Regions from separate parts of the Methylobacterium sp. 37f genome, predicted to be linked through region 1. Evidence: predicted binding sites of a transcription regulator. Region 1 holds the regulator's gene; each other region holds the start of a gene.
What was found. Region 1 encodes PhoB, which activates phosphate uptake and scavenging genes when phosphate is short. Its sites were predicted from a motif close to TGTCATNNANCTGTCAT; they were not measured.
Positions count from the first base shown of each region.

Region 2: J7U37_RS17715 (Orn/Lys/Arg decarboxylase N-terminal domain-containing protein) is a predicted target of PhoB. The motif match lies at 1,319-1,335, and genes of this name have one in related genera.
Region 3: ppk2 (polyphosphate kinase 2) is a predicted target of PhoB. The motif match lies at 3,008-3,024, and genes of this name have one in related genera.
Region 4: J7U37_RS09865 (ceramide glucosyltransferase) is a predicted target of PhoB. The motif match lies at 6,772-6,788, and genes of this name have one in related genera.

Region 1 is NZ_JAGHKN010000003.1:162,360-170,568, reverse strand. Features, by position in the region: gene pstS (phosphate ABC transporter substrate-binding protein PstS) at 1-360, shown strand, start outside; gene pstC (phosphate ABC transporter permease subunit PstC) at 589-1,563, shown strand; gene pstA (phosphate ABC transporter permease PstA) at 1,620-2,507, shown strand; gene pstB (phosphate ABC transporter ATP-binding protein PstB) at 2,563-3,381, shown strand; gene phoU (phosphate signaling complex protein PhoU) at 3,475-4,200, shown strand; gene phoB (phosphate regulon transcriptional regulator PhoB) at 4,224-4,928, shown strand; gene J7U37_RS03425 (matrixin family metalloprotease) at 4,948-5,907, opposite strand; gene J7U37_RS03420 (SDR family oxidoreductase) at 6,102-6,908, opposite strand; gene J7U37_RS03415 (MFS transporter) at 7,063-8,209, opposite strand, start outside.
Region 2 is NZ_JAGHKN010000029.1:4,370-11,037, forward strand. Features, by position in the region: gene J7U37_RS17710 (CorA family divalent cation transporter) at 235-1,263, shown strand; gene J7U37_RS17715 (Orn/Lys/Arg decarboxylase N-terminal domain-containing protein) at 1,384-3,744, shown strand; gene J7U37_RS17720 (GNAT family N-acetyltransferase) at 3,744-4,352, shown strand; gene J7U37_RS17725 (hypothetical protein) at 4,402-4,617, opposite strand; gene J7U37_RS17730 (helix-hairpin-helix domain-containing protein) at 4,707-5,360, opposite strand; gene J7U37_RS17735 (ABC transporter ATP-binding protein) at 5,541-6,668, shown strand, end outside.
Region 3 is NZ_JAGHKN010000029.1:12,051-20,259, reverse strand. Features, by position in the region: gene J7U37_RS17775 (DMT family transporter) at 105-1,091, shown strand; gene J7U37_RS17770 (enoyl-CoA hydratase) at 1,136-1,930, opposite strand; gene ppk2 (polyphosphate kinase 2) at 2,050-2,967, opposite strand; gene J7U37_RS17760 (hypothetical protein) at 3,134-3,262, shown strand; gene J7U37_RS17755 (ABC-F family ATP-binding cassette domain-containing protein) at 3,282-4,922, opposite strand; gene J7U37_RS17750 (patatin-like phospholipase family protein) at 5,048-6,232, opposite strand; gene J7U37_RS17745 (histidine kinase dimerization/phosphoacceptor domain -containing protein) at 6,659-7,780, shown strand; gene J7U37_RS17740 (response regulator) at 7,777-8,209, shown strand, end outside.
Region 4 is NZ_JAGHKN010000011.1:96,186-104,394, reverse strand. Features, by position in the region: gene J7U37_RS09900 (carbon-nitrogen hydrolase family protein) at 1-791, shown strand, start outside; gene J7U37_RS09895 (DUF1178 family protein) at 829-1,320, shown strand; gene J7U37_RS09890 (disulfide bond formation protein B) at 1,333-1,821, opposite strand; gene J7U37_RS09885 (YqaA family protein) at 1,824-2,405, opposite strand; tRNA gene J7U37_RS09880 (tRNA-Leu) at 2,871-2,955, shown strand; gene J7U37_RS09875 (type 1 glutamine amidotransferase) at 2,983-3,888, opposite strand; gene eat (ethanolamine permease) at 3,927-5,303, opposite strand; gene J7U37_RS09865 (ceramide glucosyltransferase) at 5,401-6,657, opposite strand; gene J7U37_RS09860 (FAD-dependent oxidoreductase) at 6,814-7,758, shown strand; gene J7U37_RS09855 (histone deacetylase) at 7,783-8,209, shown strand, end outside.

The sequences.
Region 1 (8,209 bases):
TACGCTCTGATCCAGAACAAGGCGGGCAAGTTCCCGCAGCCCGACGACAAGGCCTTCCAGGCCGCCGCCGCCAGCGCCGATTGGAAAGCCGCCCCCGGCTTCGGCATCTCGCTGACCAACGAGCCCGGCGACGATGCCTGGCCGATCACCGCCGCGACCTTCATCCTCGTCCACAAGGACCCGACCGACCCGGTTCGCACGGCCGAAGTCCTGAAGTTCTTCGACTGGGCCTACAAGAACGGCGACAAGCTCGCGGTCGATCTCGACTACGTGCCGCTGCCCGACGCCGTCGTGAGCCAGATCCACGACGCGTGGAAGGAGATCAAGGGCAAGGACGGCAAGCCCGTCTTCAACATGTGAGCCGAAACCCTCGCGGGCTCCGGCCCGCGAGCCCCGCGGGGGCGAGCCACCCCGCGCGGCCAGCGAGCCCCGCGGGGCGAGCCACCTCGCGCAAGCGTGCCAGACCGGCCCGGCGTCACGACGCCGGATTCGGCCGGCGCACCCCCCCTGGCAACGATCCGGTGATCCCCTCTCGCGCCGACGCCCGGCGCAGGGTAGGACGCCGCCCGGTGAAGAGAAGACACTCGGATGGCCGCCTTGACTGACCAGATCGCCCTGACTCGGGACCGCGCCTCGGTCCGCAAGAAGCCCGGCGGCCTCGGCGACAGCCTGTTCCGGACGGCCTCCTACGGCTCGGCCCTCCTGGTGCTCCTCTTCCTGGCCGGCATCCTGGGCTCCATCGCCTACGGCGCCTGGCCGGCCTTCAACGAGTTCGGCTTCGGCTTCATCACCTCCAGCACCTGGAATATCGGGCAGGAGCAGTACGGCGCCCTGGTGGCCATCGTGGGCACCCTGGCCTCGGCGGTCCTCGCCCTGCTGATCGGCGTGCCGCTGTCGCTCGGCATCGCGGTCTACCTGACCCAGCTTTGCCCCGGCTGGGCCCGCAAGCCGGTCTCGATGACCATCGAGCTTCTCGCCTCGGTGCCGAGCATCATCTACGGCATGTGGGGCCTGTTCGTGTTCGCCCCCCTGTTCGCCCGCTTCGTGCAGGTGCCGGTCTCGAACCTCGTCGAGGGCATGCCGATCGTCGGCACCCTGTTCTACGCCCGCGTGCCCTCCGGCGTCGGCATCCTCACCGCCGGCATCATCCTCGCCATCATGATCGTGCCCTTCGTGGCCTCGATCACCCGCGACATGCTCGACCAGATCCCGACCGTGCTGCGCGAGAGCGCCTACGGCATCGGCTGCACCACCTGGGAGGTGGTGCGCCACGTGCTGGTGCCGCAGGCCTCGGTCTCGATCATCGGCGCGATCATGCTCGGCCTGGGCCGGGCGCTCGGCGAGACCATGGCGGTGACCTTCGTCATCGGCAACGCCAACCGGCTCTCGGGTTCGGTCTTCGATCCGGGCTCCACCATCGCGTCGCGCATCGCCAACGAGTTCAACGAGGCCGACGGCCTGCAGCTGAACTCCCTGATGGCGCTCGGCTGCATCCTCTTCGTGATCACCTTCTTCGTCCTGATCATCGCCCGCATCCTCACCCGCCGCGCCAAGGTCGCCTGAAGCCGGATCGCCCCAAGGCCCGCGACCCCGCGCTTCGAGACGTCAGGAACCCCATCATGGACGCCGCCAACCCCCTCACCGCAACCCCGGCCCGGATCAGCCGGGTCCGCTCGGGCCGCCGGATCGCCGACCGGACCCTGATCCTGGCCAGCACGATCGCCACGCTGGTCGGCATCGTCGTGCTCGGCTCGATCCTGTTCATGCTGGTGGTCGAGGGCATCAAGGGCTTCTCGCCGATGCTCTTCACCGAGCCGACGCCGGGACCCGGCTCCGAGGGCGGCGGCATCGCCAACGCCATCCTGGGCAGCCTCGTGATGACCGTCCTGGCCATCCTGGTGGCGACCCCGGTCGGCGTGATGGCCGGCACCTTCCTGGCCGAGTACGGCCGCAACTCGAAGCTCGCCGATGTCATCCGCTTCCTGAACGACATCCTTCTGTCGGCGCCCTCGATCCTCATCGGCCTGTTCGTCTACACCCTGATGGTGCGCCCGATGGGCTCCTATTCGGGCTGGGCCGGCGCCGTGGCGCTCGCCATCATCGCCACCCCGGTCATCGTGCGCACCACCGAGGACATGCTGCGCCTCGTGCCCTCGACCCTGCGCGAAGCCGGCGCGGCGCTCGGCGCGCCGCCCTCCATCGTGATCAAGAGCATCACCTGGCGCGGGGCCAGCGCCGGCATCGTCACCGGCATCATCCTGGCGCTCGCCCGCATCGCCGGCGAGACGGCGCCGCTCCTGTTCACGGCGCTCAACAACAACAGCTGGTTCTCCCCCAACTTGATGGGCGGCGTCCCGAACCTTCCGGTGATGATCTACCAGTTCGCGCTCTCGCCCTACCAGAACTGGCAGCAGCTCGCCTGGGCCGGCGCCCTCCTGATCACGGTCACGATCCTCGCCCTGTCGATCGTGGCCCGGTTCGTCATCAAGACCGAGCGGTCGCGCTGACCTCCAGCGCCCCGCCTCCCGCTTCCTCCCCTTCGCTCGACAGGATGCTGAACCGATGAACGCCGCCCCCGGGATCACCTCCGCGCAGCTCACCGGACGCCACAAGGCCGACGAGACCTCGCCGATCCGCATCGCCGTCAAGGACCTGAACTTCTATTACGGCAGCTTCCACGGCCTGAAGTCGGTCAACCTCAACTTCCACGACCGCCAGGTGACGGCGCTGATCGGCCCGTCCGGCTGCGGGAAGTCGACCCTGCTGCGCACCTTCAACCGCATCTACAGCCTGTATCCGGACCAGCGGGCGGAGGGCGAAATCCTCCTCGACGGCCAGAACGTGCTGGATTCCAACGTCGACCTGAACGAGCTGCGCTCGCGCATCGGCATGGTGTTCCAGAAGCCGACGCCCTTCCCGATGTCGATCTACGACAACGTCGCCTTCGGCCTGCGCCTCTACGAGAAGCTGCCCAAGGCCGACCTCGACGTGCGCGTCGAGGAATCGCTCCGCAAGGCCGCCCTCTGGGACGAGGTCAAGGACAAGCTCAAGCAATCCGGCATGGGCCTCTCCGGCGGTCAGCAGCAGCGCCTCTGCATCGCCCGCACCGTGGCCCAGCGCCCGGAGGTGATCCTGTTCGACGAGCCGACCTCGGCCCTCGACCCGATCTCGACCGGTCGCATCGAGGAGCTGATCGAGCAGCTGCGCTCGGAATTCACCATCGTCATCGTGACCCACAACATGCAGCAGGCGGCGCGCATCTCGCAGTTCACCGCCTTCATGTATCTCGGCGAACTGGTGGAGTTCGGACCCACCACGCGCATCTTCATGAATCCGGAGAAGCGCCAGACCCAGGACTACATCACCGGCCGCTTCGGCTGATCCGGTCCACGCCAGACCCCATGCCAGAACCCATGCCAGATCCCATGCCGTGGCGGGCACCGGACAGGCGGGCCCGACCGAGGAGTGCGACCCATGCCCGACCACATCGTCAAATCCTACGACACGGATCTTGAGAACCTGCGCCGCTCGATCTCCGAGATGGGCGGCATCGCCGAGAAGATGATGACCGAGGCCGGCGAGGCCCTGGTGCGCCGCGACTCTCCCCTAGCTCAGGCCGTCATCGCGGCCGATACCCGCCTCGACACCCTTCAGCGCGAGATCGAGGAGCGGGCGATCCTGCTGATCGCCCGGCGCCAGCCGCTGGCCATCGACCTGCGCGAGACGGTGACGGCGATCCGAGTCTCGAACGATATCGAGCGCATCGGCGATCTCGCCAAGAACGTCGCCAAGCGCGTCGTGGCCATCGCCGACCAGATCCAGCCGCAGAAGATCGTCATCGGCGTCCAGCACATGAGCGACCTCGTGCAGGAGCAGCTCAAGGACGTGCTCGACGCCTATGCCAGCCGCGACATCAAGGCGGCGCTCGACGTCTGGGAGCGCGACGACGCCATCGACGCGCTCTACAACTCGCTGTTCCGCGAACTCCTGACCTACATGATGGAGGACCCGCGCAACATCTCGTTCTGTACCCACCTGCTGTTCGTGGCCAAGAACATCGAGCGCATCGGCGATCACACCACCAACATCGCCGAGACGATCCACTACCTGGTCACCGGCGAGAACCTGCTGGCGGAGCGGGAGCGGCCCAAGAACGACGCGTCCAACTACGCCACGGTGGACATGCCCGGCGCGGCCTGATTCCGCCTGATCGAAAGCGCACGATGAGTACGCGTATCCTGATCGTCGAGGACGAGGAGGCCCTGACCCTCCTCCTCCGTTACAACCTCGAGGCCGAGGGCTTCATCGTCGATTCCGCCGCGCGCGGCGACGAGGCGGACCTGCGCCTGCAGGAGCAGGTCCCCGACCTTGTCCTGCTCGACTGGATGCTGCCGGCCCTGTCGGGCATCGAGCTGTGCCGCCGCATCCGGGCCCGGCGCGAGACCGAGCGCCTGCCGGTGATCATGCTCACGGCGCGCGGCGAGGAGGGCGACCGCATCCGCGGTCTCGGCACGGGCGCCGACGACTACATCGTCAAGCCGTTCTCGGTGCCGGAACTGCTGGCGCGGGTGCGCGCGCTGCTGCGTCGGGCCAAGCCCGCCCACGTGGCCAACCTGCTGGTGGCCGGCGACATCGAGCTCGACCGGGTCAGCCACCGCATTCGCCGCGAGGGCCGCGAGATCCATCTCGGGCCGACCGAGTTCAAGCTGCTCGAGTTCCTGATGCAGAGCCCCGGCCGGGTGTTTTCCCGCGAGCAGCTCCTCGACGGGGTCTGGGGCCACGACGTCTACATCGACGAGCGCACCGTCGACGTCCATGTCGGCCGCCTGCGCAAGGCCCTGAACCGTCCGCGCCAGAGCGACCCGATCCGCACCGTGCGCGGCTCGGGCTATTCCTTCGACGAGATGTTCGAGGCAGAGGGCGAGTAGGGCGGCCGTTACCACGCAGTCAGGCGAACAGCATGCCGTCGCTGGGCGCGTGCACGGTGAAGCCCTTGCCCTCGTCGATCCAGCCCGCACCGGCAGCGCCCTGGTTGATGCCGGCGGCCTCCTCGGCATTGCCGGCGAAGTGATGCTGGCCGGTCTTGGTGTTGAAGAACCGCTCCAGCGTCACGGTGCCGGGCGCGCTGGCATCCGCGTAGGCCTCGAACGCGACGCCCTCGTATTTGTAGGACGGGTTGGTCTTGATGATCTGGTCGCGCTCGCCGACGCTGGTCGTGAAGAAATGCGCGGTCGTGCCGGTGTCGAAGAACCGGAACACGTCGATGGTGTCGGCCCCCTGGCTCGGGGTCGCCCACGGGGTTCCCTCGTAGGTGAACCACGGCAGGGTCTGCAGGATCTGCGCCTTCTCGGCGCCGCTCGTGGTGTAGAAATGGTCCCCGGTCTTGGTGTCGTAGAAACGGTGCACGGCCGTGACCTCGGCCTGCACGACCAGGGCGGGCGGTGCTGCCTGAATCGGGGCGCTGCGAGCGCCGTACAGCGCCTGGACGCCCGCGATGTCGCCGGCCGCGAGGCTGGAGATGGTGGGATCCAGGATGGCGTTCATCACCTCCGGCTTGGCATTGTAGTGGTCGAGCCCGATCGCATGCCCGATCTCGTGAAGGGCGACGGCGGAAAGATCGACGTTCTGATTGCTGACGACGCGGCCCTTCGCCGTGTGCCATCCTTCTCCACTGTCGAAGGCGACGGTCACGGATTGAAGGCGCTGTCCGCTATAGGAATAGGTCGCATTCCCGACGACCTTGCCGAGACCGTCGATGCTATTCAGGGTGAGATCGATATCGGATTCGACCGTCGACACGACCTGCTGGAAGGCGATGTCGGCATAGCTCGACCAGGCGGCGAAGGCGGCCTGGATGACGCCGACGAAGCTCGCGGGAATCGTTGCGTCGAGAGCCCAGGTGACCATGCCGCCGCCTGTCCCCGCCGGACCTCGGCCCCAGCGCGGTCCCTCGAGCGCGTAATCTCCCATCTGCATCCTCCCATCGGCCCGGGAACCTCGAATGGAAGGATGACCAAATCGTTAATGACACCGCGCTTTTTTCAATCCTTTTCGATCCCGGCCCTTCTCAATCGAGTGCTCGGCTCCCTGTGACTTGGGCGTCACACGATGCTGCGCACCACGCCGCCATCGACCCGGAGGGCCGCCCCGCTGGTGGCGCTGGCGGCCGGGCTGCAGATGTAGGCCACCATGCTGGCGACTTCGTCGACGGTGGCGAGGCGGCCGATCAGCGAGGTCGGGCGATGCTCGGCCACGAAGGCGCGGCCGGCGGCATCGAGGTCGACGTCGCCGCCGCGTCCGTCGTCCTTGGCCATGCTCTTCATGAAGTCCGCGACGCCCTCGGACAGGGTCGGTCCCGGCAGCACGCTGTTCACGGTCACGCCGGAGCCGGACACGGTCTCGGCGAGGCCGCGCGCCACGGCGAGCTGGGCCGTCTTGGTCATGCCGTAATGGACCATCTCCACCGGGATGTTCACGCCGGATTCGCTGGAGATGAAGACAACCCGGCCCCAACCGCGCTGGACCATGCCCGGCGTGTAGGCGCGCGACAGGCGCACGCCGCTCATCACGTTGGTCTCGAAGAAGCGGTGCCAGTCCTCGTCCGGAATGTCGAAGAACGGCTTCGGCTCGAAGATGCCGGTGTTGTTGACCAGGATGTCGATGTCCGGCAGCCCCGCGACCACGCGCGCGGCCCCGTCCGGGGTGGAGACGTCGCCCGGCGCGCCGATGAAGGTCGCCTTGCCGGTCTCGCGCTTGAGGCGCTCGACGGCGTCGCGCACGCGATCCTGGGTGCGCCCGTTGATCGCCACCGTCGCGCCGAGCTCCGCCAGGGCCTTGGCGATGGCGTAGCCGATGCCGGTGGTGGAACCGCTGACGAGGGCGCGCTTGCCCGACAGGTCGAGTTGCATGGTGTTGTCCTCGGTGGAGCTGGCACCGGGTCAACGCGCCGGAACGGCCCTGGTGCGATCACGCCATCGGCGCGGCTCTGCCGAGGCTGGGTCAACGTTCCGAAGACCGTCTCTTCGAAGTCTCGTCTCTTCGAAGTCTCGTTTCTCCGAAGCGTCATCCTGTCTGTTGGCGCCGCAATACGCTGGCCACCGCCCCGAAGGCGGCGAGACCGACGGCGCACCACAGGGTGGCGGCCACCGGTCCGGCCGGAGCGGCGCCCTGGTGCAACCCGAAGATCACCGCCACCAGGGCGGCCCCGAAGGATTGTCCGGTCAGACGCGCGGTGGATTGCATGCCGCTGGCCCCGCCGCTGCGGTCACGCGGGGCGCTGGTGATGATGACCTTGTTGTTCGGCGACTGGAACAGCCCGAAGCCGAGGCCGCACAGGGTGAGGCGCCAGGCGATGTCGAGATGGGAGGCGTCCGACGGCAGCAGCGCGATCGCCGCGAGGCCGGTCGCCATCAGGGCGAGACCAAGGCCGCCCAGCAGCCCTGGAGCGTAGCGGTCCGCGAGGCGCCCGGACAGGGGGGCCATCACCGCGATGGCGATGGGCCAGGGCGTCATCAGGAATCCGGTCTGCGTCTCGGACAGGTGCAGCACGTCCTGAAAGTAGAAGGGCAGGGCGACATAGGCCATCATCTGCGCCCCGAACGAGGCGATCGAGGTCGCCATGGAGAGGGCGAAGGCTGGAATCCGCAGGAGATCGACCGGCAGGAGCGGACGGGTCATCCGGGTCTGCGTCCAGACGAAGACGGCGCCGACGCAGAGGGCCGCGCCGATCTCCGCCAGGGCGACGCCGCGCGTGGCCGGATCGCCGAGGCCGTCGACGCCGGTGATCAGGAGCCCGAAGGTCAGGGCGTTGAGAAGCGCGCTGCGGATGTCGAAGCGGCCGCCGCTCTTCGGCGTCGCCGGCAGGGTGCGGGCGCCGACCGCGAGGGCGATCACCCCGACCGGCAGGTTGACCAGGAACAGCCAGGGCCAAGTCGCCACCGACAGGATCGCGGCCGCCACCGTCGGCCCGGCGGCCGAGGCCATGGCCACCACCAGGGCGACGTTGCCGACGCCGCGCCCGATCAGGCGATGCGGATAGATGAAGCGCACCAGGGCGATGTTGACGCTCATGATGCCGGCGGCGCCGAACCCCTGCGCGATCCGCGCCGCCACCAGCCAGTCGAGGGTCGGGGCGAAGGCGCAGGCCACGGAGGCCGCCGTGAACAGGACGAGGCCGGTGAGGTAGACCCGGCGATAACCGAGGATGTCG
Region 2 (6,668 bases), on a different contig from region 1:
CTGGCAAGAGGCGAAGTTCGCTGACGGTTCAGGATCGCGCTTTGCGATCGGGCGCCGAGCGTCCAGATTCGCTCGTGAGGCGTGACGGTGTCCGATGATCCTGGACCATCGGCGGGGGGTGGAACGCCCCAGATCTCAAGGCATCCCTGAAGAACGGGTTGTCATGACAGTGTCGCCCGCGCCTGCGATCCAGCCGCGACCGGCGGCGGTTTGCCGGCAACGGGGCTGCCCGCGATGCCGCGCCTTCTCACCGACGTCACCGACCTGCCGTGCCTGCTCTTCGCCATGGTGTTCGACGCCGAGGGCTGCGGGCGGCTTCTGGAGACCGGCGGCGGCCTGCCCGAGCCCGTCGCCGACGGCTTCCTCTGGCTGCATCTCGACCTTGTCGATGCGCGCCTCGACGAGCTGATCGCCGCCGGGCGCTTCGGGCCTCCGGCGCTCGCCGCTGCCACCTTCGCCCGCGACGGTCACCAGCGCGTGGTCATCGAAGGCAGCGATCTCGGCCTCGTGATCGCGGACCGGGAGCGCGAATTCGGCGGCCGCACCGCGGACGAGCCGGCCGGGCGTCTGCATTGCGTCCTGGGCGAACGCCTGCTGGTCAGCGGGCGCCGGCATGCCACCGCCGCCGCCGAGGCCGCCCGCGATGCGGTGCTGGCCGGGCGCTGCGTTCCGGCTCCGGCGGGGCTGCTGGAGCTGTTCGTCACCAGCGTCGCCGCCGCCCTCGATGCCTGCGCCCGGCGCTTCTCCGACGACCTCGATGCCATCGAGGACCGGATGCTCGACGAGGACCAGCCCGACGACCCGAAACCGCTGGCGCCGATCCGCCGGCAGGCCGTGCGCCAGCATCGCCAGCTCGCGGGCCTCAGCGCGGTGTTCCACCGCCTCGAATCCGAGACCGAGGAGGCCGACGACGCCCTGCCGGTGGCGGTGGTGAGCATGGCCGCCCGCGTGGTCCAGCGGCTCGATTCGCTCCACCGCGACATGCTGGTCCTGTCCGAACGCAGCCGCCTGCTGCAGGACGAGATCGCCGGCCGCACGGCCGCCGAGACCAACCGCCAGCTCTTCACCCTGTCGATCCTCACCGCCTTGTTCCTGCCGCCGACCCTGGTGACGGGCGTGTTCGGCATGAACACCAAGGGGCTGTTCCTCGGCGATTTCGAGAACGGCTCGCTCGTCGCCCTGGTCCTCTGCGGCCTCGCGGCGCTGGCCGTCTACGGCATGATCCGCCGCCTCGGGCTCGTCAAACGGCGTGCCGGATCGTAAGCCGGCTTTCTGTCGCACGGCCCGGAGCCTGAAAACACCGCCGCCGCCGCAGGATCGTCATCGAAGCGTCACGTCCCGTCGCGAACGGTGCGCCAACAGCCTTCTGGAGCCTTTCCCCGCATGGACTTCTTTCGCCGCTTCACCGTCCTGATGTGCGCGCCGAACTTCGATCCGGACGACCTCGAGGGTGTGCGCGTCCAGCAGATCATCGGTTCGGTCGAAAAGCTCGGCTTCGAGGTGGTACGGGCGCGCCGCGTCGAGGACGCGGCCATCGCGGTCCAGACCGATTCGGCCATCGGCTGCATGGTGGTGGATTGGGGCAAGCGCGGCCTCGACGGCAAGGCGGCCGCCCTCATCAACCTCATGCGCAAGCGCGGGCTGGAAATGCCCATCGTGATCATGGTCCGCCGCAAGCGCCTGGAGGACATTCCGGTCGAGGTGCTGGACTTCATCGACGGCTACATCTTCCTCGCCGAGGAAACCCCGGACTACATCGCCCGCGGCCTGGTGAGCCGGGTCAAGCAATATGCCGAGACCCTGAAGACGCCGTTCTTCGGCGCGCTGGTCGACTACGCCGAGCAGGGCAACCAGCTCTGGACCTGCCCCGGCCACAACGGCGGCATCTTCTACAACCGCTCGCCGATCGGGCGCATCTTCGTCGAGCATCTCGGCGAGGCGGTGTTTCGCGACGACCTCGACAACTCGGTGCTCGATCTCGGCGACCTCCTCGTCCACGAGGGGCCGGCCCTGAAGGCGCAGAAGGAGGCGGCCGTCATCTTCGGGGCCGAGAAGACCTACTTCGTCCTCAACGGCACCTCGGCCTCCAACAAGATCGTGCTCTCGGCCCTGGTGGCGGAGGGCGACCTCGTGCTGTTCGACCGCAACAACCACAAGGCCGCGCATCACGGCGCCCTGTTCCTCGGCGGCGCGATCCCGGTCTTCCTGGAGACCGACCGCAACGCCTACGGGCTGATCGGCCCGATGTACCACGAAGCCCTTGACGAGACGCGCATCCGCGAAAAGATCCGCGACAACCCGCTGATCACCGACCCGGAGGCCTGGCGACGCGAGCGGCCGTTCCGCGTGGCCGTGGTCGAGCAATGCACCTACGACGGCACGATCTACAACGCGCAGATGATCCTCGATAAGATCGGGCATCTCTGCGACTACATCCTCTTCGACGAGGCCTGGGCGGGCTTCATGAAGTTCCACCCGCTCTTCGCCGGACGCTTCGCCATGGGCCTGAAGGGCCTCGACGAGACCTCGCCCGGCATCATCGCCACCCAGTCGACCCACAAGCAGCTGGCGAGCTTCTCCCAGGCCTCGCAGATCCACACCAAGGACAGCCACATCCGCGGCCAGACCCGGCGGATCGAACACCGGCGCTTCAACGAGACCTTCCTGGTCCACGCCTCGACCTCGCCGTTCTATCCCCTGTTCGCCTCCCTCGATGTCGGCGCGCAGATGATGAAGGGCCGCTCCGGCGTCGTCCTGTGGGACGATACCATCCGGCTCGGCATCGAGTGGCGCAAGAAGGTGCGCGCTATCCGCCGCGAGTTCGAGGAGAAGGAGGGCGATCCGCTCAAGCGCTGGTTCTTCGACCCCTTCGTGCCGGACACGGTCAAGGGACCGGACGGCCGGGTGCCGTGGGAAAGCCTCTCGACGGACGAGCTCGCCAGCAACGTGAAATATTGGGAGCTGACGCCGGGCGCCGACTGGCACGGCTTCACCCACGTGGCGCCCGACTACGCCATGACCGACCCCAACAAGCTCACCGTGCTGACGCCGGGCTTCAACCGGCACACCGGGGAATATGCCGAGCATGGGGTTCCGGCGCCGATCGTTGCCCAGTACCTGCGGGAAAACCGCATCGTGCCGGAAAAGAACGACCTCAACTCGCTGCTCTTCCTGCTGACGCCGGGCGTCGAATCCTCCAAGGCCGGCACGCTGATCTCGGGGCTGGTCGCCTTCAAGCGCCTGCACGACGACAACGTGCCCCTCGAGGAGGCGATGCCCGAGTTCGTGCGGCGGCGGCCCAACCGCTACAAGGGCGTGCGCCTGCGCGACCTCTGCGCCGACTTCCACGCCTTCCACCGCGAGCACGGCACCAGCACGCTCCAGCGCAAGCAGTTCGAGCCGGGCCACCTGCCCGAGATGGTGATGACGCCGAAGGAGGCGGTCCAGCAGCTCACCCGCAACAACGTCGATTACGTTCCGATCGCGGAGGCGGAGGGTCGTGTGGCGACGACCTTGCTTCTGGTCTACCCGCCGGGCATCGGCACGGTGCTGCCGGGCGAGCGATTGGACGAGCGGGCCAAACCCATGCTGGACTACTTCAAGATGTTCGAGCGCTCCGCGAACCTGTTCCCGGGCTTCGAGGCCGAGATCCAGGGCGTGTTCCGCGACGTCGATCCGGATGGGACGATCCGGTTCCACACCTACGTCATGCGAGAGCCCCGCGTCATGCGCGAGAGCCGCTGATGGCGGGCGCGGCCGAGAGTGATCCCGACCTCGTCATCCGGCCCTCGTCGGATGCCGACGTGCCCGACATGGTGGACATCTACGCCCATCACATCCGGCGCGGCGTCGGCGATGTCGGGGATTTCGAGGCGGACCCGCTCCACCCGGACGACCTGAAGAAGCGCCGGAAGGCCATGCGCAAGAAGCGCCTGCCGCACCTCGTGGCCGACCGCGACGGGATCGTGGCCGGCTACGCCTACGCGGTTCCGTTCCGCAAGCGCCCGGCCTACCGCTACACCCTGAAGCACTCGATCTATGTCCACCACGAGCACCTGAACGCCGGGATCGGCCGGCGCCTGCTGCCGGCGCTGATCGAGGCCTGCGCGGCGGGTGGATACCGCCAGATGATCGGCTACATCGACGCGCAGAACGAGGCGTCCCTGCGCCTCCACGAGGCCTGCGGCTTCGTCCGCGTCGGGCTGCTGCCGGCGGTGGGCTACAAGTACGGGCGCTGGAGCGACAGCGTCATGGTCCAGTGCGCGCTCGGCACGGGGTCTTCCGACCAGCCCGGCACCTGGACGCGCCCGGTGGAAGCCGTCGTCGCCGAGCACGACTGGATCGGCAAGTAGGGGGCGGATGCGGACGCGCCGAGGCGCGTCGCAGGTTCGCCGCCCCGGCCTATTGCTGCGTCCGGTTGATCAGCGCCTGAAGCGCCCGGGCGACCGCCTCGCTGACGTTCTTGCGGTACTTGCGGTGGACGAGCTGACCGTTGTGATAGATGTCGTGCTCGACATAGAGCTTCTCGCCGTCCCAGCGGACGATGTTGTCGGTCTCGGTGGTCTCCTCGACGCCGAGATCCTCGCGAAAGGTAACGCCCCCGGCTTGCGCAAACATGGCTCGTCCCTGGTGATCGAAGCGGCTTTCCGGCTTCCTGGGCTGGCATTGTAGGCAGGCGCCGCGCGGTGCGCTACCCGAAACGGGTTTCAGCGCACCGTGACCTGATCCTTGATCCGCTCGTACACCGCGCGGCTGAGGACGCGCTTCGACAGCAACTCGCCGACGGAGGCATAGGGGCGCTTCTGCGCGATCGCGCGTCCGATCATGCCGCCGCCCCTGAGGGCGTTCAGCTCCGAGACGCTGCCCGTATTGAGGTCGATCACCGCCACGCCGCGCGGTCCCGCCGTTTCGGCGGCGTTGTCGATGGCCTGCTCGCCGGTGATCGGCGACGCCGGGCGGGCAGCGTCCCCGTTGCTGCGGCCGGGCGAGGGTGAGGCGGGCGGCGAGGAAGGCGGAAAGGCAGGCATCCGCGCGTCGGCGGTTGGAGTGGGAGCCGGGGCGGCCATCGGCGCCGTGGTCGGGGCTGGTGGTGATGGCGCGGCGGGCAAGGGCGATGCCTGCGGCGCGGGGGCCGGCACGACAGGGCTTACCGGCCGCGTCACCGCCGGCGGGACCACCGCCTGGGTTCCGGCCTTCCCGACGGAGGGCGGAGGAGTCACGGTCCGCGTCTCGGCCGAAGACTCGGTCGCTGTTTCGGTCGCGCCGTCCCCATGCGGCCGGAGAAACTGGATGATCCCGGCAAGGACAGCCGCCACCACGATCAGGATGCCGACCCGCAGGATCGCTGAACCGCTGAGCATCGTGGGCGGCCTCGCCTTGGTGAACATTCGGTGACGACTACCATAGGGCGCAAAGCCACGTCTCGCCGTCGAACCCTCTGTCCTCAAGAGCTTAGGGCCTCCGGCTGCGACACGGACGCGGCCTGGACGCGACGCGAACGGGATCGACGGGGGCACTGGTCCCGGTCATGGTCCCGCTCGATGCTCGAACGTCTTGCCCTTCCCTCCGCGTGGACCGCGCGCCTCGGCGCCCTGCGCCACGTGCCGGCCCTGTTCCGCCTGGTCTACGCCGCCAGTCCCCGCCTGCTCATGGCGAGCCTCGGCCTTCGCCTCGCGCGGGCGAGCCTGCCCGTCGCCATGCTCTACCTTGCCAAGCTCATCCTCGACGCGATCGTGGCCGAGCATGCCCGGCCCCACCCGGGCGGCCTCGGCCCGGAAGCCTGGCTGGCCGATCCGGCCCTCCGGCACCTCGCCCTTCTGGTAGCGGCGGAGTTCGGGCTCGCCATCCTGGCCGACCTCCTGGGGCGGGCCAGCACCCTCGTCGACGGGCTGGTGGCCGACCTCTACGGCAATGCCGCGACCCTGAAGCTGATGCGCCACGCCGCCGATCTCGACCTCGAGCAGTTCGAGGACAGCACGCAGCAGGACCAGCTGGAGCGGGCGCGCCGTCAGGTCACGGGCCGCTCGAACCTTCTGTTCCAGCTCTTCGGCCAGGGCCAGGATCTCATCACCCTGGTGGCCTTCGCCCTCGGCCTCGTGGCCTTCGCGCCCTGGCTGATCCTGCTGCTCGTGGTTGCCCTGGTGCCGGCCTTCCTCAACGAGACCTACTTCAACCGCGAGGGCTACCGCCTGGCCTGGACGCGCACGCCGGAGCGGCGCGAGATCGACTACCTGCGCTTCCTCGGGGCCAGCGTCGAATCCGCCAAGGAGGTGAAGCTGTTCGGCCTGAACGGCTACATCGCCGAGCGCTACCGGGGACTCGCCACCAAGCTCGTGGCCGACAACCGCGCCCTGGCCCTGCGCCGGGCCGGCTGGGGCGGGGCCTTCGCCGCCCTGGGGACGCTGGCCTACTATCTCGCCTACGCCACCATCGTCTGGCGCACGGCGGCGGGACAGTTCTCGATCGGCGATCTCGCCTTCCTGGCCGGCTCGTTTCAGCGCCTGCGCAGCCTGATCGAGGGCCTGCTGCTGGGCTTCTCGCAGATCGCCGCGCAGGCGCAGTACCTCGACGACCTGTTCTCGTTCTTCGGGGTGGTGCCGGCGATCCGCTCGCCCGCGATCCCCGCGCCCCTGCCGCGCCCGATCCGGAGCGGGATCGTCTTCGAGGCG
Region 3 (8,209 bases), on a different contig from region 1:
CGATCGCACGCGCGCCTCTTCTGGATTGCGGAGCAAGGAACGGGAGGCGTGCCGGCGCGGCGCGTCGTAGGCGGGAGCAGGATCAAGTCGGAAGGACCTCCGCCGTGCCCCGCTCCGTCCCTCACACCCTGTCCGCGCCCGAGTGGGCGATGCTGCTCGCCCTGTCGGTGCTCTGGGGGGGATCGTTCTTCTTCACCGGTATCGCGCTCCAGGCGCTGCCGCCCTTCACCCTCGTCGTCCTTCGGGTCGGCGTGGCGGCCCTCGTCCTCAACCTCGCCCTGCCGCTCACGGGATCGCGCCTGCCCCGCACGCGCGCGGTCTGGACAGCGTTCGCCGGCATGGGGCTCTTGAACAACGTCCTGCCGTTCTGCCTGATCGTCTGGGGACAGACACACATCGCCTCCGGGCTTGCCGCCATCCTGAATGCGACGACGCCGCTCTTCGCCGTTGCGGTGGCCCACCTGTCGACCTCGGACGAACGGATGACGGGCAACCGGCTCGCGGGCGTTCTCGTCGGCCTGGGCGGGGTTGCCGTCATGATCGGGCCTGCCCTGCTGACCGCTCTCGGGACGAACGTCCTGGCGCAGATCGCGGTTCTGGCCGCAGCCCTCTCCTACGCGGTGGCGGGCGTCTTCGGGCGCCGCTTCAAGCGGATGGGCGTCCCGCCGGTCGCAACGGCGGCAGGGCAGGTCACGGCATCGACGCTCCTGATGCTCCCCATCGCCCTCGTGGTGGATCGGCCGTGGACGCTGGCGATGCCGGGTCTGCCGGTCTGGGGGGCCGTGCTGGGCATCGCCACCCTGTCCACCGCCCTGGCCTACGTGCTCTATTTCCGCATCCTGGCGACGGCGGGAGCGACGAACCTGCTGCTCGTCACGTTCCTGATTCCGGTCTCGGCCATCCTGCTCGGCACCCTGGTGCTGGGCGAGCGCCTGGATCTCCGGCACTACCTCGGCATGGCCCTCATCGGCTGCGGCCTTGCGGCCATCGATGGTCGCCTGTTGAGACGTGATTGCCTGTCGCGATTTGGTCGACCGCAGCCAGGCAAGCCTTCCGATCCTCCCGGGGTCGATCTGGGGCGAGACATCTGAACGGTCCGTTGGGCACGGGCGCGGATCGGCTGCGATCGCCGTTCCTACCGGCCGGTCCAGTTCGGCGGCCGCTTGGCCAGGAAGGCCTCCATGCCCTCGCGAAAATCGGCGCTGGTGTAGCAGAGGCGGATGAGGTCGTCGCCGGGACGCTCGGCCCCCGTCGCATCCTCGCCCTGGAGGCGCCGCAGGCCCTCCTTGGTCGCCCGCAGGGTGAGCGGCGCGTGGCCGGCCATCAGGGTCGCGAGGTCCGTGGACCGCGCCGCCAGCGCGTCGGCATCGGCCACCACTTCACCGACGAGCCCGATGGCCAGCGCCTCCTCGGCGCCGACGAGGCGGGCGGTGAAGATCATGTCCTTGACCCGGGCCGGGCCGATCAGGGCCGAGAGCCGGCGCAGGTTGCCGAGCGAGAGGCAATTGCCGAGGGTGCGGGCGATGGGAAAGCCGAGCTTGGCGTCGCGGGTGGCGATGCGCAGGTCGCAGGCGGCGGCGATGGCTGCGCCGCCGCCGGTGCAGGCGCCGGCGATCGCCGCGATGGTCGGCACCGCCAGCCGCTCCAGCGCGCCCATCACCCGGTCCATGAAGCGCTCGTAGTCGATCGCGTCCTGGGCGGTCTCGAAGCTCCGGAACTGGGCGATGTCGGTGCCCGCCGCGAAGGCCTTGGCCCCCGCGCCCGTGATGATCAGCGCCTTGATGCCGGTATCGGCCTCGATCCGGGCGCAGTGATCGATCAGCCCCTGGTACATGCCGAAGGTGAGGGCATTGCGCGCCTGCGGCCGGTTCAGCGTCAGGCGGGCGATGCCGCCCTCGGCCGTGAAGAGGAGTTCGTCGGTGCTGGTCATGCCGGATACCTGGACGGGGGCTGGACGGAGGACTGGCGGGCGAGAGGCGTGGAAGCGTCCCACACCCTCTCGCCCGGAGCACTCGGTCCGTGCAAGCGGCCGGCTTCGAATCAGCGTCCTCAGAACACGGGCGGCACGAACATCGCGGCCGGAACCGGGTGGCGGATGTAGTCCTCGTGGCGCTCGCGATCCGGCAGGTGCACGGGCGGATGCTCGACGTCGCCGTAGGGAATCTGCGCCAGGAGGTGGCTGATGCAGTTGAGACGGGCGCGCTTCTTGTCGACGGCCTCGACCACCCACCACGGCGCTTCCGGGATGTGGGTCCGGGCCAGCATGTCCTCCTTGGCCTTGGTGTAATCCTCCCACCGGCGGCGGGACTGCACGTCCATTGGGGACAGCTTCCACTGCTTCAGCGGATCGTGGATGCGCATGTTGAAGCGGAATTCCTGCTCCTCGTCGGTGATCGAGAACCAGTATTTCAGCACCACGATCCCCGAGCGGGTCAGCATGCGCTCGAATTCGGGCACCGAGCGGAAGAACTCCTCCACCTCGTCGGGGGAGCAGAAGCCCATCACGCGCTCGACGCCGGCGCGGTTGTACCAGGAGCGGTCGAACAGCACGATCTCGCCGGCGGCCGGCAGGTGCGAGACGTAGCGCTGGAAGTACCATTGCGTGCGCTCGCGCTCGCTCGGGGCGGGCAGCGCCGCGACCCGGCAGACGCGCGGGTTCAACCGCTGGGTGATGCGCTTGATGACGCCGCCCTTGCCGGCGGAATCGCGGCCCTCGAAGATCACGACGACGCGCAGCTTGTGGGCCTGGACCCAGTCCTGCAGCCGCACCAGCTCGTGCTGCAGCCGGAACAGCTCGCGGAAGTAGACCTTGCGGTCGAGGCCGGGCGGACGGGCTGGCTGCCCGAGTTCGTCGGCCAGTCGCTCCAGGCGCTCGTCCTCCATCTCGAGTTCGAGTTCCTCGTCGAAATCGTCCGCCACCTCGCGGCGGATCGCCTCGACCTCCGCTGCCCGCTGCGCGCTGTCCATGCCCGACCCCAGACCCTGCCGTGGAAACCGAGGGGCTTAGATCACGGTTGTATGACAGGCCGGATACGGGCTGGCGGCCCGGAGGGAACGTCCGCCGGCCCCTGCGTGTTGATGGTCAAGCTGCGCCGTTCCTGCCCGGCGCCCCACATCGCAAGAGGGTCACACCATGAGCCTGATCGGACGCATCGTCACCAAGCTCCTCGGCAACGAGGACCGTCCCGTGGTCCGCGACGACCGCAACTACGATTCCGGCACACCCCTCGGCCGCCTCGTGACCAAGATCCTCCGGAAGTGAAGCCTGCAAGCCGGGCGGCTCAGGCCGCCCGGCGCTTGGACTTCTTGTCGCGACCCGACTTTTCGCGGCCCTGCCCGGGCGCGCGCTGACCGGCACGGGTCCGGTCGAGCACGAATTTCGCGTAATCGTCCATGTCCCCGGCAAACGGCTTGACCGTGTTGTCGGCCGCCAGCCACAGGCGATCCGCCACCAGCTCCATCAGCGAGCGATCGTGGGTGATGAGGATGACCGCCCCGCCGTAATCGTTCAGCGCGTCGAGGAGCGCCCTCCGGCTGTCGATATCGAGGTGGTTGGTCGGCTCGTCCAGAATGAGCAGGTGCGGCGCCTGCATGGCCACGAGGTTGAGGAGCAGGCGCGCCCGCTCTCCTCCCGAGAGCGCGTCCACTGTCGTCTCCTGCTTGTCGAACCCGAGCCCGAAGCTCGCGAGCTTGGCGCGCCTCCCCGATTCGCTGTCGTCGGGACGCTCGCGCCGGATGATGGCGAGCGGGGTGTCCTTCGGGTCGAGGGCCTCGATCCGGTGCTGGTGGAACCAGCCGACCTGCACCCGCCCTTCCCGCACCATCCGCCCGTCCCGCACCTGGAGCGCGCCCGCCGCCATCTTGGCGAAGGTCGACTTGCCGGCGCCGTTGACCCCGAGCAGCCCGATGCGGTCGTCGACGTCGAGGGTCAGGTTGAGGTCGCGCAGGACCGGCGCATCGTCGCCATACCCGATGGTGGCGTCGGTCAGGTGCATCAGCGGCGGCGCCAGGGGGCGCTTCGGCGAAGGCAGGTGGAACGGCGCCACGTGCTCCTCGATGGTGGTGGCGATCGGCTCCAGCTTGGCGAGGCGCTTGACGCGGGACTGCGCCTGCGCGGCCTTCGAGGCCTTGGCCTTGAAGCGGTCGATGAAGCTCTGCAGATGGGCGCGCTCGGCTTCCTGCTTCTGCTTGGTCGAGGCCTGGAGACGGGCCTTCTCGGCCCGGCGCTTCTCGAAATCGTCGTAGCCGCCGGTGTAGAGTTCGAGCTTGCCTCCGGCCACGTGCAGGATCGCATCGACCGAATTGTTGAGCAGCTCGCGGTCGTGGCTGATGATCAGGGCCGAGTGCGGATAGCGCTTGAGCCGGGCTTCCAGCCAGAGGGCGCCCTCGAGATCGAGGTAGTTGGTCGGTTCGTCGAGGAGCAGCATGTCCGGCTCGGCGAACAGCGCCGCAGCGAGGGCCACGCGCATGCGCCAGCCGCCGGAGAACTCCGCCATCGGACGGGTCAGGTCCTCCACCGAGAAGCCGAGGCCGGCCAGGATCTCGCCGGCCCGGGCCGGGGCCCGGTCGGCATCGATCTCGATGAGGCGGGCATAGATCTCGCCCAGGCGTTCCGGCTCGGCGGTCTCGAGTTCGGTGTTCAGCGCATCGCGCTCCACGTCGGCCGCCAGGATCGTGTCGATCAGACTGACCGGGGTCGCGGGGTGTTCCTGGTCGACGGAGGCGACGCGGGCGGTCTTCGGCAGCAGGATGGCGCCGCCGTCGGGCTGCAGCTCGCCCAGGATGATCTTGAACAGGGTCGATTTGCCGACGCCGTTGCGACCGACGAGCCCGACCTTCGAGCCGGGCGGCACCGCCACGCTGGCACGGTCGAAGAAGCGTCGGCCCCAGGCGCTGAAGGTGAGGTCTTCGATCTGGATCATTGCGGGGGGGGCTCGCCGGGGGCGCGGGCACCGAATGAACCCTGACGCGATGCCTTCGCTCTATCGCAGCGCACCATGGAGCGCGAGGGGGGCGGCACGCATCCGACCCCCTCGTGCGACGCGCATTACTGGGCCGCGACCACCGACGCCTTCACCAGGGGCGCGACCGGCACGGTCTTGCGCCAGAAGGTCCCGGTGCGGCCGGTCTGGTACCCGGTCTCGTACAGGCTGCGCATGTAGCCGGTGTCGAAGCCGCGCGCCGTCGAGGTGTTGGGCGCCGATTCATCGATATAGGCGAGGTTGAAGCCGATGCCGTTGCCGCGGGTGAAGGCGTAGGTCGAGGCCAGGGTGGCGCGGCTGCGGGCGCGGCTGGCGGTGGTGAACGAACGCTCGACGATGGAGAGCGTGTTGTTCTGAGCGAGATCGAATTCCGGCTCCAGGCGCCCGTTGATGATGACGTAGATGTCCGACTTGGCGCCCGCCTTGAAGCGGGCATCGCGCAGCAGGAACGATTGCGGCAGGGTGAACACCGGCGTCACCACCGAGCCGTCGACATGCATCTCCTGGAAGGTGCGCTGCGCCGCCTGGACGTCGATGAGCTGGGGTGGGAACACCGCCGGGATGCTGGCCGAGGCGGTGAGCACGTCCGTGAACAGGTCGAGGGCGGCCGGTCCGCCGCTGGCCGCGATGGCGCCCATGTTCCAGATCACGGCGCGCTGGGCGTCGAGATTCGTCGTCACCACGAGGAGGCGCCGGCCCTTGGCGTGCTGCGCGGCGATGGCCGTGAGCAGGTCCGGCGTGACGTAGCGGCGCACGAGGTCGCGCAGGCGCCCGTCCCCGAACAGGCCGGAGCCGAACAGCACGTTGGCGAAGCTCGGCGACTGCACCAGGGTCGAGGCGATGCCGCTGGTGTAGATGTCCTTCAGAATGGCGTCGTATTCCGGCCCGACGAACGCGAAGGGCGCGATCAGCGCGCCCGTGGAGACGCCGGAGACCAGGGAGAACTCGGGACGCTTGCCGGATTCGGTCCAGCCGTTCAGCAGGCCGGCCCCGTAGGCCCCGTCGCCGCCGCCGCCCGAGAGCGCCAGGTACGCGAACGGAACCCGGCTGTTCTCGGGCCGCGCCGACATCTCGGTGAAGGTCTTTTCCGAGGCATCCGCGTAGGCGCGGACATTCGGATCGAGCCCCGGCAGCACGGCGGCGGCGGCCTCATCGGCCGTATAGGGAATGCGCGGCGTGGAGCCACAGGCTGCGAGCTGTCCGGCCAGGAGCAGGGCAAAGCCCGCCCGAGCCCATCGGAGACGACGCATGTTCGAGATGTCCACTGCCAGAATTCCGGAGGCCCAACCCCGGGGTAATCCTAGCACGGGAAAAGCAGCTTGGCAGTTGTCGTCTTGCGGCCAAGCCTCGCGACAGATGCGGGGTGTGGCATTCGCGCAGCAATCCGAGCGCGTCCGCCGACATTCGCCACGCGCGCGTGCGGAAAACCGCGATCCCGGCGCGCGGGGATGTCAAATGAACTTCCAAGGGGCGAAGCCGTTGGAGCACCGTACGGCAGCGGTTGTCCGCCGCCGTGGTGATCCGACGTCCCTATTACCATCGTGAAGCCTGCCCACGCCGACTGATCGCCCCGCGCGGGTCAGCCGTGTCGCCCGCATGCCGTCGACGGTCGTGACGAGGTCGGCGCGGGCGGGAAGGCCCCACGGGTCAGCGGGACGAGGACGAGGCGAGAGACGATGGAACGAGACGACGCGTGGCACCTCACGAGCGACCTCAGGGTCGAGGGCGGCAAGGGCGATCCCTTCGCCGCCGCGATCCGTGCCACCCGTATGGCGATGATCGTCACCAACCCGCGCCTCGACGACAACCCGATCGTCTTCGTCAACGACGCCTTCCTGCGTCTCTCGGGCTATGAGCGCTCCGAGATCATGGGGCAGAACTGCCGTTTCCTGCAGGGACAGGACACCGACCCGAACGCCATCGGGCAGATCCGGGCCGCGGTCGATGCCCGGCGCGACATCGCCATCGACATCCTGAACTACCGCAAGGACGGCAGCCCGTTCTGGAACGCGCTGTACATGAGCCCGGTGATCACCGAAGGCGGGGACCTGCATTTCTTCTTCGCCTCGCAGCTCGACGTCACCGACCGGGTAGACGCGCAGATGCGGACGCAGAACGAGAAGGAGCATTTCGAGCGCGAGGTCGCGCGGCGGACGCGGGAACTGTCCGATGCCCTGGCGGCCAAGACCATGCTGGTCCACGAGGTCGACCACCGGGTGAAGAACAACCTGCAGATGGTGGCCTCACTCCTCACCATGCAGACCCGCAGTATCACCGATCCGACGGCCCGCGACGCGATGAAGTCGATGCTCACGCGCGTCGAGGCGTTGGGCACGGTGCACAAGCGCCTGTACCAGTCGCGCGACGTGGAGCGCTTCGACGTCGCGGAATTCACCCGGGAACTCGCCACGGACCTCGTGCGCGGCTCGGGCCATGCCGGCATCACCCTGCACCTGGACCTGGAGCCCGTGGAGGTTCCGGTCGAGAAGGCGCCGCCCGTCGCCCTGATGATGAACGAACTCATCACCAATGCGCTCAAGCATGCCTTCCCGGGCGACCGGCCGGGTCGCCTCTCGATCCGAGTCCATCCCGACGGTCGCTTCTTCGGCATCCGGATCGTCGATGACGGCATCGGCATGCCCCCGGACGTCGTGGGGGCGCGCTCCTTCGGGAAGCGCCTGGTGGAGAGCCTGGCGCGCCAGTTGAATGCCAGCCTGACCTGGCAGCCGGGCCATCCCGGGACCCTGATCGAGATCCGCCTGCCCCGCGAAACGCCGGGCGCAAAGGACAGCACGTGAGCGAGCCCCTGCGGGTCCTGATCGCGGAAGACGAAGCGCTCATCCTGATGCAGCTGGAGTTTCTCGTGGAAGATGCCGGCCACATCGTGGTCGGCACCGCCGCGACCTCCGACGAGGCGATCCGGGTCGCCCGGGAGACGCGGCCGGACCTCGTCTTCGTCGATCTCCAGTTGCGGGGCGGTTCGTCCGGCATCGACATCGTCCGGGCCCTGCGCAGCGAAGACGCGATGGTCCTGATCTTCGTCACGGCCAACGCCCAGCACATCCCGGATCATTTCGAGGGTGCGGCCGGCGCCATCCCGAAGCCCTTCACCGAAGCCGCGATCTTCGACACGATCGCATATTTCAGCGAATGCGTGCGCAGCCCGCCGCCCCGCGCCCCGCAACCCCTCGGCCTCTCCCTCGCACCGGCCTATCTGGCGAGCCTCG
Region 4 (8,209 bases), on a different contig from region 1:
CCCTCGCCAACCGCGATGCCGCGGTGGCGCTGGTGCGGGAGGCTGCCGATGCGGGGGCGCATTATGTGCAGACGCCGGAGATGACCTCCCTGGTCGAGCGCAGCAAAACCAGCCTGTTCGAGAAGGTCACCGCTCAGGACGACGACCCGACCTTGGCCGCCCTGCGCGAGGTGGCCCGCGAGCGTGGGATCGTCATCCAGATCGGATCGCTGGCGATCCGCAACGGCGACAAGGTCGCCAACCGAGCCTTCCTGATCGACGCCGAGGGGGCGATCACCGCCTCCTACGACAAGCTGCATCTCTACGACGTCGATCTGCCCAACGGTGAGCGCTGGCGTGAATCCGCCACCTATACGGGCGGCGCCTGTGCGGTCGTGGCCGACACGCCCTGGGCACCGATCGGCCTGGCCATCTGCTACGACATCCGCTTTCCGGCGCTCTACCGGGCGCTGGCCGAGGCGGGGGCCACCATTCTGACCGCGCCGGCTTGCTTCACCCAGCAGACGGGGGAGGCGCATTGGCACGTGCTGCACCGGGCGCGCGCCATCGAGACCGGCTCGTTCATGATCTCGGCGGCCCAGGGGGGGCACCACGAAGATGGGCGCGACACCTACGGCCATTCCCTGATCGTCGATCCATGGGGCAAGGTGCTGGCCGATTCAGATGGGGCCGAGCCCGGCGTGATCCTGGCCGAGATCGACCTGTCCCGCGTCACCGACGCCCGTGCCCGCATTCCGGCGCTCCAGCACGCCCGTCCCTTCACGGTCGAGCGGGTGGGGCTGTCCTCCTGATCGCGTCACGCGCCACTGGCCAAAAACCGTAAGCCCGATGATCCGCTACACGCTCGTCTGCGAGGCCGACCACAGCTTCGAGAGCTGGTTTCCGTCGAGCGATTCGTTCGACGCCCAGGTCGCGCGGGGCTTGGTGTCCTGTCCGGTCTGCGGATCGGCACGGGTCGGCAAGAGCATGATGGCCCCCTCCGTCGCCCGGACGGATCGCGGGGGACGGACCGTTCCGTCCTCCGCCGAGGTCGCGCCGGCCGAGACCTTGCCGTCCGTGGCGCCCCAGACAGCGCCCCAATTGGCGATGACCGAACCGGAGCAGCGCCTGCGCGCGATGATGCAAGCCCTACGCGAGCAGGCGACCCGAAACGCCGACGATGTTGGTCGTCGCTTCCCCGAGGAGGCCCGACGCCAACATTATGGTGAGGCGGAGACCCGTGCGATCTACGGCGAGGCCAGTCTGGACGAGGCCCGCTCCCTCCTCGACGAGGGCATCGCGGTCCTCCCCCTCCCGCCGGGATCCGACGACCGGCACTGAGGCCTCAGCGCTTCAGCGCTTCAGCGCGGCCGTTCCGGACACCGAGGCGAGCGCGAAGGCGATCAGGGCATTCCAGCCTGCGAGCGAGATGCCGAACAGGCGCCAGGCCGCCGTCGAGCAATCGGCCACCCGCGTGCTCTGCAGGGCATTGAGGAAATCACTGACTGCGGCCGGATTGGCGCCGGCACCACCCCCGCAATCGGTGGGGCCGGCCCACAGGTTCCACTCCGCGCCCGCATGATACACGCTGAGGCCCGCCCCGTAGAGCAACCCGAGAGCTGCCAGCCCGAGCACGAGGCGCGCTCCCCAGGCCGGCAGGAACAGTCCGAGAAGCGCGAGCGGGATGGCCGCGTAATAGGGAATCCGCTCCGTCAGGCACAGCTTGCATGGCACGTAGCCGAGCCACCACTGGAAGTACCAGGCGCCGGCCAGGGTCAGCACTGACCCGACGAGAACCAACAGGGCGGCGCGGCGCAAGCGCAGGAGCGAGGTGTCGTCCATGTCTACAGAAGCACCTTGAACATCACGAATCCGAGGATGATCACCGCGATCGCGATCGCCGCCACCACGTTGAGGTGCCGGTCGAGCACCCCCCGGATCTGAACGCCGTAGCGGCCCAGAAGTCCCGCCAGGATGAAGAATCGGGCGCCGCGCGTCAGGAGCGACAGGATCACGAACCAGAACAGATCGTAATGGGCGAAGCCTGACGTGATGGTCACGAGCTTGAACGGGATCGGCGTCAGGCCCTTTAGCAGGATCACCCAGTGCCCGTACTCGGCATAGGAGGCCTGGAAGGTCGCCGCCTTGTCGGCGAGGCCATAGACCCGGAACACCCATTGTCCGACCGAGTCGAACAGCAGGGCGCCGATGGCGTATCCGACGAGACCGCCGACCACGGAGGCGAGGGTGGTGATCAGGGCGTAGAACCAGACGCGGTCGGGCCGGCTCACCGCCATCGGCACCAGCATCACATCGGGCGGAACCGGAAAGAACGAGCTTTCGGCGAAGGCCACGGCTCCGAGGGCGTAGGGTGCCGAAGGCTTGCCCGCGAGCGCGAGGATCCACTCGTAGAGGCGACGGATCATGAGGGGTCCGGAAAGGCTGGAGGTGGCGGGCGGCGTCCTTTGATCACACGGCGCCACCGCTGGCGAGCGCGCGCGCACCGCAACGCGGAGAAATTGGTTCACTGGGGAACCCGAGCCCGCCGAGGATCAGGCGGTCCGCCGCAGGGTGAGCGGCTTCAGAGAAACGCTTCGCAGGATATGCCTCGCAAGAAACGCTTCGCAAGCAGCGGCTTGCGAGACAGGGTGACCGCATAGGGACACCGGTGTCATTGCGGGGCGCCGCAGGCGAACCCGAAATCCACAGCCGCCGACCTTGGAAGGCTCTGCACCACCTGTCTTTCTGGATCGTAGGTTTCGCTGCGCGGTTTCGGGATGATGCGATGCTGGGTGGAGGCGCCGGCGGCGTGAAACGTCATATGCGATCACCCTGCTGGCAAGAAATCGCCACTGGCCGAAACCAAGAAGGTGTGCCATGACGCGAGCGTTGCGGGCGTGGTGGAACTGGTAGACGCGCCGGACTCAAAATCCGGTTCCGCAAGGAGTGTCGGTTCGATTCCGACCGCCCGCACCACTCGTTCGATCCCACCGGTCGCCCAGTTCATGGCCCGCCGGTCTTGGACCCGCGGTAAGTCGGCGCGCTGCCCGTGCAGGATCGGAAGGCAGTCCTCCCCTCGGGTGAGGTGATCGGCGGCCGGGTGAGCATCCTCGATTCGCTCGAGTTGCCGTGTTCGTGCAGGGTCGTCCAGTCTTCGTCCAACGCGTGCTTAGAGGGCGAGAGGGAATCACCGGAATTCACCTGGTCCGCGCCGGTACGATCCGTGAGGAAACGCTGAATCCATTCTCCGATCCGCGCACCATCGCCGGGCGCGTCGAAGGAGGCGAGGGCCTGGGCCCGAAGGGTTTCGTCGAGGTCGTCCGGGCGATGGTCAGCAATGAGGGCGCGGGCATAGGCGACCGCGAACTCCGGGTGAAACTGGAAGGAAAGGGCGCGCCGGTCGGCATAGGCGATGATGCCGTGGGGCGTGAAGGCGTTGCCGGCCAATGTCCGGCTCGCTGGTGGCGCAGCGGCCACATGGTCCTGATGAATGGCCGGCGCGGCGATGCGCCCCTCACCGTCCATCCAGGCCGCCGCGTGATAGATGTCGTAGGCGTGCAAGCCGAGGCCCCAACCCTTCGGCGACCTCTCGACACGCCCGCCGAAGGCGTCCGCCATGACCTGATGGCCGAAGCAGAGCCCAACCAGCGGTTTGTTCGGATCGAGGCGGCGCAGGTACGCGATGAGCGTCGCGATCCAGGGCAGGGAGTCGGAAACCCCCGCCGGTGAGCCGGTGACAAGGGTGGCATCGTAGGCGACGGAATTGGCGGGCCAGACATCCTGGTTCACGCGGAAGACGGTGCAGTCATACGCCGGCCCGAGCAGATCGGCCGCCATCCGGCCGTAGCCCGGAAAGCGGTCGGACAGCCGCTCCGGCGGTGCGCCGGCTTCGAGGATCGCGATCTTCATGGCACGTTGTCCAGCGCATCGAACGTCGCGAGACGCCCTCACAACACCGGATCGCAAACCGGCCCACCCACCGCCGCGTCTGGGGTCGCCAGCCACTTCGAGGCGAGCACGGCCAGGACCATCACGCCGAGGAAGATCGCGAAGATCGCCGGATTGTAGATCACCAGGGCGATGAAGCAGACCGCCGCCATCACCAGCGCGAAGGCGGGCGCGGCGGGATAGAGCGGGGCGCGGTAGGGGCGGGCGAGGTCCGCTTCGGCCCGGCGGAGGCGGAACAGGCTCGCCATGCTCATCCCGTACATCACCAGGGCGCCGAACACCGCCATGGTGACGATGCTGGCGGTGAGCGACTGGCCCGCGATGGTTACCAGGTTGTCGCTGTAGATGGCCGCAATGCCGACCACGCCCCCCGCGAGGGTGGCGATGTGGGGCGTGCGGAAGCGCGGGTGCACCCGGGCGAGGCCACGGGGCAGGAAGCCCGCGCGGGCCAGGGCGAAGATCTGCCGCGAGTAGCCCATGATGATGCCGTGGAACGAGGCAACGAGGCCGAACAGGCCGAGCCAGACCAGCATGTGGAGCCAGCCGCTCGATTCGCCGACCACCGTCTTCATCGCTTGGGGCAGGGGGTCGTTGAGATTGCTCAGAGCCCGCCAGTCGCCCGAGCCGCCAGCGAAGATCATCACACCGAAGGCCAGGGCCGTCAGGGTCAGCACACCGGTGATGTAAGCGATCGGGATGGTCCGCTTCGGATCCTTGGCCTCCTCGGCCGCCATCGCCACCCCCTCGATGGCGAGAAAGAACCAGATCGCGAACGGGATCGCGGCGAACAGGCCGCCGATCGCCGGCAGTCCGAAGGTGTCGGTGCCGGCCCAGCCGTGGGCGGCGAAGTTCGACCAGGAGAAGGCCGGGGCGACGACGCCCATGAAGACCAGGAGTTCGGCCACCGCCAGGATCGTGACGAACAGCTCGAAGGTCGCGGCGATCTGCACGCCGACGATGTTGAGGGTCATGAAGACCACGTAGGCGCCGAGCGCCGCGTGCTTGGGGTCGAGGCCGGGGAACTGCACGTTGAGATAGGCGCCGATGGCGAGCGCGATGGCGGGCGGCGCGAAGACGAACTCGATCAGCGTCGCGTAGCCGGCGATGCAGCCACCGACCGGGCCGAAGGCGCGCCGGCTGTAGGCGAAGGGGCCGCCGGCCTGCGGGATCGCGGTGGTGAGTTCGGTGAAGCTGAAGATGAAGGCGACGTACATCGCCGCAACCGCGATCGTGGTGATGAGGAAGCCGAGGGTTCCGGCGGAAGCCCAGCCGTAGCTCCAGCCGAAATACTCGCCCGAGATCACGAGTCCGACGGCGATGCCCCAGAGATGGAAGGCGTTGAGGCCCTTATGGAGCCCGCTGGTTTCGGTCTGCATCGCCCTGGCCCCTTTTGTCCGCCCGGTGCGGACCGCGGAGCCTAAGCAAGAGCGCTGCCGCCGTGACGGCAGGGAGATGCGACTCGAGCGGGCACCGTCAGGCTGTGCTGGCCCGGGGCCACAGGCGACGCCAGGGGCTGCGTGTCGCGGCACCGGTGTTCGGCGGTGCGATCTCCATGGTGGTCCGCGAGTCCCTCGTTGTTCGGAGGTCCCTCGTTGTTTGGAGGTCCATCGTCGTCCGGATGTTCATGGCATTGCCTCGCCAGAGAACCGCGCCGCGTAGCCAGGCGCTGGTCCACACGAATGGGATCAGGGCATCGCGGATGATGAAGCCCAGGAGGAGACCGGGGCCCCGGACCCACTTCGCCCGGGCGGCCAGCGCCATTTCGGCCGCATACCAGAGCCCGGTCAGCGCGAGCAGGCTTCCGGCGAGCGCCGGGGAGGGGGCGGCCGCGAGGGCGATGCCGAAGGGCAGGAGCGGTCCGCAGCCGATCTCGGGCGCGAAGAACAGCGGGAAGGTGACCCGGCGCAGGCGCGCCCATCGCAACTGCCGCGACCAGATCTCCGCCAGGGTGCGGCGCCCGAGGGGCTGGTCGAACGGAGCGGCCACGAGATGGACGCGCGCCCCGGCCGCGCGCACGAGCTTGGTCGCCGCCGCATCCTCGGCGATCTCGGCCGCCAGGGCGCGGATGCCGCCGCGTGCCTCCAGGAAGGGCTTGTGCCAAAGCATGCTCTTGCCCTGGGCGAAGCCGAGGCCGAGGGCCTCGCCGGTATATTGCCAGCGCGCCTGGAGGGTGTTCAGGAATGCGCATTCCACCGTGGCGAACAGGCCCTCGGGCCGCGCTCCGATCGGCGTCGAGCAGACGAGGCCGGTGTTCGGACGCCAGGCCGCCTGCAATTGCTGCAGGTAGTCCGGCGGCATCGCCACGTTCGAATCGGCGAGCACGACCCAGTCGTGGCGGGCCGCCTCCCAGCCGCGCACGCAGTTGTTGAGCTTCGGATTGTCGCTGATGCGCTCGTCGCCGACGATCAGGCGGGACCGGACCTGCGGATGCGCCGCCATCAGCCGACGCACCAGCGGTACGATGGGATCGCCTTCATCGGCGACGCAGAAGATCAGCTCGTAGGACGGATGCACCAGCCGAAAGCCGCGGGTCAGCAATTCCTCGCTGAAGGTCTCCACGCCGCAGACCGGCCGGACCAGCGACACCGGCGCGCCCTGGGGGAACACCGAGGCACCGTTGCGCCGCCCGATTCGGACGGCCGCCACCGCGATCCCGACCAGGTTGATCAGCGTCAGGGCGGCGCAGAACGCCAGAGCGACCGCAGCGCCCGGCTCCGACAAGTCCCGCATCGCCTGATCCCACATCCGCGACATCTCCCGTTGGTCAGACCCGAAACGCGACCGATCGCGGGATGGACATCGCGCCGCGTCCCCGACCGTCCCAGCGCCCCTAACAGCCGCGATGCTTCAGTCGTATGACAACCCGGGGGAACGGAGGGGGCGGGCGTGGCGAGACCGGCGCATGTGGCGATCGTGGGAGCCGGGATGGCGGGGGCGAGTGCGGCGCGCCGCCTGATCGAGGCCGGCCTCGCCGTCACCCTGTTCGACAAGGGCCGTCAGGTCGGCGGCCGCATGGCGAACCGGCGCGATCGCGACACCGGGCTCCGCTTCGATCACGGCGCCCAGGTTCTGCGGGCACATGGCTCCGCCTTCGGGGCGCGGCTCGCCGCCTGGGCGGGCCGCGGCCTCGTGGCGCCCTGGGATGGTCCTGACCGTTTCACGGCCGTGCCCGACATGACCGCGCCGGTGCGCGATCTCCTCGGCGGTCTCGAGGTTCATGTCGGCCGCACCGTCACGGGCCTGTCGCGCGTGTCGAGCGGCTGGACCCTGGCTCTGGCCGAGGGTCTCGAACCGCGGGTGTTCGAGGCCGTCGTGCTCACGCTGCCAGGGCCTCAGGCGTCGCGCCTCCTCGCCACGAGCGGACTCGTGCTGCCGACGATCGAGCGGGCGACCTACGCACCCTGCTGGTCGCTGATGCTGACCTGCGCGCGGGACCTTCCCTTCGCGGGCGACGTCCTGCGACCCGCGGGAGGACCGGTCGCGGCCATCTTTCGCGAGGCTACGAAGCCCGGCCGGCCGAGCGGGAAGCCCGCCTTCACCGTCCATGCCACGCCCGACTGGTCGAGGACCCACCTGGAGGACGCGCCCGAGGCGGCGGCGGCACGACTGATCTCGGCCCTGTCCGTCCTCTTCGGAATGCCGGTCGCCGGACAGGGGCGCGGCCATCGCTGGCGCTACGCCCTCGTCGAGGAGACCTGCGGCGAACCCTGCCTCTACGACCCGCGCGAGCGCCTGGGCTATGCCGGTGACGGCTGCCTCGGGCCGCGCGTCGAGGCCGCCTACGACAGCGGCTTGGCCCTGGCCGACCGCCTCGTCGCCGAACTGGCGTGAGGCGCGTGTCGTGAGGTCTGCCACATGAGCCTGCCCATCGTCTTCCACCCGGCCTACGAGGCGACCCTGCCGGAGGGGCATCGCTTCCCGATGCGGAAATACGGGCGCCTGGCCGAACTGCTGGTGGAGCAGGGCCTCGCGCCGCACGGCTTCGTCCGGCCGAAGCCGGCCGGGGCCGCGCTTCTCGCCGCCGCTCACGATCGCGCCTACGTCGAGGCCGTGCTCGCCCTCGACGTGTCCCGCGAAATCGAGCGCAGCATCGGCCTTCCGGTCGGCGCCTCGGTGGTCGACCGCTCCTGCGCGTCCGTCGGCGGCACCCTCCTGGCCGCCCGCCTCGCCCTGGCGCACGGGATCGCCGGAAGCACGGCCGGCGGCAGTCATCATGCCCGACGCGAGACCGGGGCTGGTTTCTGCATCTTCAACGACGTGGCGGTCGCCGCCCGCACCCTGC